DNA from 2 places in the Mesorhizobium sp. B2-2-4 genome. Region 1 is predicted to be linked to the other one. Evidence: riboswitches for the same ligand, from Rfam matches in the RefSeq annotation. Region 1 holds a riboswitch; the other holds the start of a gene.
The links. Region 1 has a riboswitch for thiamine pyrophosphate ahead of thiB (thiamine ABC transporter substrate binding subunit). Riboswitches for the same ligand answer to the same signal wherever they lie in the genome.

Region 1 (2,382 bases):
TTGCGGCCGACCAGCGCGATCTTGTCGCCGGCCGACGCAGCCAAGTCGGCGCCGTCGAGCAGGGGCGTGCCGCCGAAGGTCAGTTTTATTCCGTCGAGATTGAGAAGAGGCGGCGCCATGTCAGCTTTCTGGCAAGGGATAGGGATGGGCGAGCAGCAGCGCGCGGCCCGCTCCCAGCGCGATCTCGAGCCTGCCCTTGACCTCGTTGGAGATGGTCAGCGACGAGCCGAACGCGACCTTGACGCGGTCAAGCGGCCATTTCGCACCGGCGACGGTCAGCCCTGCAAGCTCGGAAAAACCCAGGATCGAGAACAGGGTGCCGTCGGCATAGTCGAAGCGGGCCGTGCCGTGCGCCAGGGGCACGGCTTCCTGCGCGCCGCTGGTCAACAGCACCTTTGTCCCGGCCCCGGCCAGCCGCAGGGCGAGCGCCATGTGCAGGAAGGCATGGTCGGCGCGCTTGCCGCCGAAGGCGCCGGCGAGCACGAGGCTGGTAGCGCCGCGCTCCAGGGCGGCCGATATCGCGAGTTCTCCATCGGTGGTGTCTTTCTCTGCCGGAAAGGTCCGGCGCGGCACGGCGGCCAACTCATCCGGCAGGCCGGCGGGCACGGAATCGAAATCGCCGACCCACAGTTCCGGCACAAGGCCGAGCGTCCTCGCATGGCCGATGCCGGCATCGGCGGCGATGACGCGGGTCCCCTCGACCTGACGGTCGAGCCGTGGCGTGCGGATGAGGTCGCCGCCAAGCAGGATGGTGAATGTGCTCATATCGTGTGGCCCTTACCAGCCCGACAGCGGAAACGGAAGGCCGGCAAACAGCCACTTGCGCGGTTCACCGGCCGGGCCTATGTGTCGAGGCGCTCTAACGGGGTGCCGGACGCGATATTCGCGGACCGGCTGAGAGGCAGTCTCGCCAACCCGCTGAACCTGATCCGGTTTGTACCGGCGGAGGGATTAGACGTTTCGGACAGTCCGACGCCTCAATTCCTTTAACCCGAACGAAGGAGGCGCCGATGCGCACGCTTTTATACGCCCTTGTCTCTGCAATGGTCGTGGTTCTCTCCGGGCCGGCCTTGGCCAAGGACAAACTCACCGTCTACACTTATGAGAGCTTCACCGCCGACTGGGGGCCCGGCCCGGTGGTGAAGAAGGGATTCGAGGCCGAATGCGGCTGCGATGTCGACTTCGTCTCGGTTGCCGACGGCGTCGCGCTGCTCAACCGCGTCAAGCTGGAAGGGGCCGCGACCAAGGCCGACATCGTGCTTGGCCTCGACACCAATCTCACCGCCGACGCCAAGGCCACTGGCCTGTTTGCGCCGCATGGCGCCGTGGCCGGGCTCAATGTGCCGGGCGGCTGGAACGACGACATCTTTGTCCCGTACGACTATGGCTATTTCGCCGTCGTCTATGACACGCAGAAGCTGAAGACGCCGCCCAAGAGCCTGAAGGAATTGGTCGAGGGCAGTGCCGACGACAAGATCGTCATCCAGGATCCGCGCACCTCGACGCCGGGCCTCGGCCTGCTGTTGTGGGTGAAGTCGGTCTATGGCGACAAGGCGCCGGAGGCCTGGGCCAAGCTCAAGGCGAAGGTCTTGACCGTGACGCCGGGCTGGAGCGAGGCCTACGGCCTGTTCACCAAGGGCGAGGCGCCGATGGTGTTGTCCTACACGACCTCGCCCGCCTACCACATGGTTGCCGAGAACACCGAGCGCTACCAGGCCGCTTCCTTCGAGGAGGGCGAGTATCTGCAGATCGAGGTCGCCGGCATCACCACGACGGGAGCCAAAAATCCGCTGGCGGAAAAGTTCATCGCCTTCATGACCGGGCCGAAATTCCAGGATGTCATCCCCGAGACCAACTGGATGTTCCCGGCCGGCAAGACCGACAAGCCGCTCAATCCGGCCTTCGACAGACTGGTCAGGCCGACCAAAACCTTGCTGTTCAGTCCCGAGGAGGTCGCGGCCAACCGCAAGGCATGGGTGGATGAATGGCTGGCGGTGATGAGCAAGTAGTTTGGTCGTATGATCGAATGATGAGTGCTCTACGGCGCCCCCCTCTGTCCTGCCGGACATCTCCCCCACGAGGGGGGAGATTGGCCGTCACGACGGCTTTCGCCAATTGGCGACGTCACAGGAGAGGGTGGAGCGCTGAAGCAGCCAATCTCCCCCCAAGTGGGGGAGATGTCCGGCAGGACAGAGGGGGGCGCGAAGGAACGCGACGCTTGCTAAAGGTCCTTTGGGCGGCCCAGCGTGCAGCGCGCGTCTGACCCCCGCATCTCCGCCGGCATCCTCGCGCTTGCGGCGATCGCGCTGCTGATCGGCGGCGCGTTTGCGGGTCTTCTTTTCGAAGGCGCGAACGATTTCTCCGGAGCCTGGGCGGCCTTCG
Region 2 (2,382 bases), on a different contig from region 1:
ACCATGGCACCCATGCCGAAGCCATCGAGATCAATTTCGATCCCGCCAGTGTGAGCTACCGTACGCTGCTGGAGTTCTTCTTCCAGATTCATGATCCGACGACACGCAACCGCCAGGGCAACGATGTGGGGATGAGCTACCGTTCGGCGATCTACTACACCACCGATGAGCAGAAGCGCGTCGCCGAAGACACTATCGCCGACGTCGACGCCTCGGACCTGTGGCCCGGCAAGGTGGTCACCGAGGTGGCTCCGGCCGGCGCGTTCTGGGAAGCCGAACCCGAGCATCAGGACTATCTGCAGAAATACCCGAACGGCTACACCTGTCATTTCGTCAGGCCGGGCTGGAAGCTGCCGGTTCGCGAAAAGGCTGTTTCGTAGACGGCGCCCGAACCGAGACGAAGGCCGATGGCGGTTTACGTCTCAGGCGCCTGCCTGTTCGGCGAGGGTGAAACATAAAGAGACGGAAACGCCACGGAACAGACGCCCCGTGGCGTTCTCCAGCAGTTTCGGCGAATGGCTACTTGCCGCAATGCTTGTCGTTGACAGTCGGCGAAGCGGTGCCCGGAGCGGTGTGGCTGGCATCCGGCTGAGCACCTTGTGGGCTGGCCGGACAGTTCCGGTCCGCGTTCGAATTCATGCCGTCGGGCATGACGGTCGTGCTGCCGGTCGTGCCAGGATCCACCGTGTTCGGCTATGCCGGCGTGTTCGGGTCGACCGTGACCGACTGGCCGCTGCCGGGCCCATTATTGGCGCCGTTTCCGCCAGCACTTTGCGCCATCGCCGAAGTCGCGAGACCAATGGTAAGAGCCGAAGCTGCGAGGATTTTCATGAGCATGGTTTGTCTCCATTTCTGTGAAGTCTTCGCTCGTTTCCACGAAGTTCGTCGCGTTTGCGACTATAGGGACAACCACTCGTCGTGGCTAAGGTTCCGGACAAATTTCCCTCAAGACCGGGCCCGACGGAACCGCCCATAAATCAGGCCTGGCGCAATGCATTTCCGGCGATGGTCCTGAAAAAACAGCTTTCATAGCCGCCCGATTGGTGCTTTAACGCGTCCATCCACAGGGGTGCTCCGTACGGTCGGGGCTGAGACGGGGGCGGCAAGCCCACAGACCCTAGAAGCTGATCTGGGTAATACCAGCGGAGCGAGGCGGGCGATGTTTTCAGGCGCACAGATTTCCCTATATCCCATGTCCGGCGATTTTGTCGGCGTCATCCTTGGCGCGCTCGGGGCACTGGACCCCTATCGTGATCGACTGCGGATCGAGACCGACGATATCTCGACCTTGCTTGTCGGGCCGCCCGAGGTGCTGTTTCCTGCCATGCGCGACCTGTTCGTGGCGGCAGCGCGCAGCGGCAAGCATTGCGTGCTTTCGGCCGCCATCTCGCGCGGCTGCCCGGGCGAGCCGGACGATCCGATCTGCCGCTCCGACGCGTTTGGCGGACCTGCCGGGCCGCTCGGCCCGCGCAAGGAAGCCGCTATCGCCGCCGTGCGCGGCGTGGCCGCCACCGGCCAGCCGGCGGCGGCGCAGTTCTCGCTTTATGTCATGGGCACCGACGACCACATGGACGAGATCTATGGCTGCATCGACTTCCTGAAGCAGTCGGGCGTATATGAGCGCTCCAAGCATTTCTGCACAAAGTTGCGCGGCGACGCAGGCGCCATTTTTACCGCACTCAACGAGGCCTTTTGCCGCTTCGGGCCGGGTGCCGGCCACGTAACGCTCGACGTCACCGTCTCGGCCAACAGCCCCACCGCCGTCTGACGGCGCGCCCCGCGCCATCCGCTCCGGGTACCTGCGTGTCCTCCCCGTTCGCCCCTTCGCGTCCGATCGTGGACCTCATCGCCAGAACCGCTCCGGCGATGCTTTCGGTGGGGCTGCTGCTAGCCGCGTGGGAACTCTATGCGCGCTTTGGTGGCATCAAGCCGACAATCCTCCCGGCGCCATCGCGCGTCTTCGCTCAGGCAATGCTCAACCGGCACGCGCTGGCCGATAACGCCGTGCCAACCCTCCGTGCCACGCTCGCAGGCTTTGCCTGTTCGCTCGGCGGTGCCTTTGCGATGTCGATATTGATCGACTTCTCCCAGCCATTGCGGCGCGCCCTTTTTCCGGTCTTCGTGGTCAGCCAGACCTTGCCGCTGGTGGCGATTGCACCGCTGGTGGTGCTGTGGTTCGGCTTTGGGCTGATGCCCAAGATCATGCTGGTGGCGCTGGTCACCTTCTTTCCGATGTTGGTGGCTTTGGCCGAAGGATATGAGGCGACGGAGGCTGAGATCGGCCAAATGCTGCGCGCCATGGGGGCAGGGCGCTGGCGTGTCTTCGTCCTGGCGCGGCTGCCCTCGGCGCTGCCCTACTTCTTCGCCGGTGTCAGGATCTCG

Region 2: it holds a riboswitch for thiamine pyrophosphate, as region 1 does, so the genes downstream of both, FJ959_RS15740 (YkoF family thiamine/hydroxymethylpyrimidine-binding protein) here and thiB (thiamine ABC transporter substrate binding subunit) in region 1, are expected to answer to the same signal.

The regions. Positions count from the first base shown of each region.
Region 1 covers NZ_VFWB01000001.1:187,568-189,949, reverse strand. Annotated here, with positions in the region: gene FJ959_RS00980 (ATP-binding cassette domain-containing protein) at 1-119, opposite strand, end outside; gene FJ959_RS00975 (thiamine diphosphokinase) at 121-765, opposite strand; TPP riboswitch at 854-968, shown strand; gene thiB (thiamine ABC transporter substrate binding subunit) at 1,011-2,009, shown strand; gene thiP (thiamine/thiamine pyrophosphate ABC transporter permease) at 2,247-2,382, shown strand, end outside.
Region 2 covers NZ_VFWB01000005.1:448,157-450,538, forward strand. Annotated here, with positions in the region: gene msrA (peptide-methionine (S)-S-oxide reductase MsrA) at 1-380, shown strand, start outside; partial or broken gene FJ959_RS15735 (hypothetical protein) at 520-837, opposite strand; TPP riboswitch at 1,056-1,169, shown strand; gene FJ959_RS15740 (YkoF family thiamine/hydroxymethylpyrimidine-binding protein) at 1,160-1,768, shown strand; gene FJ959_RS15745 (ABC transporter permease) at 1,804-2,382, shown strand, end outside.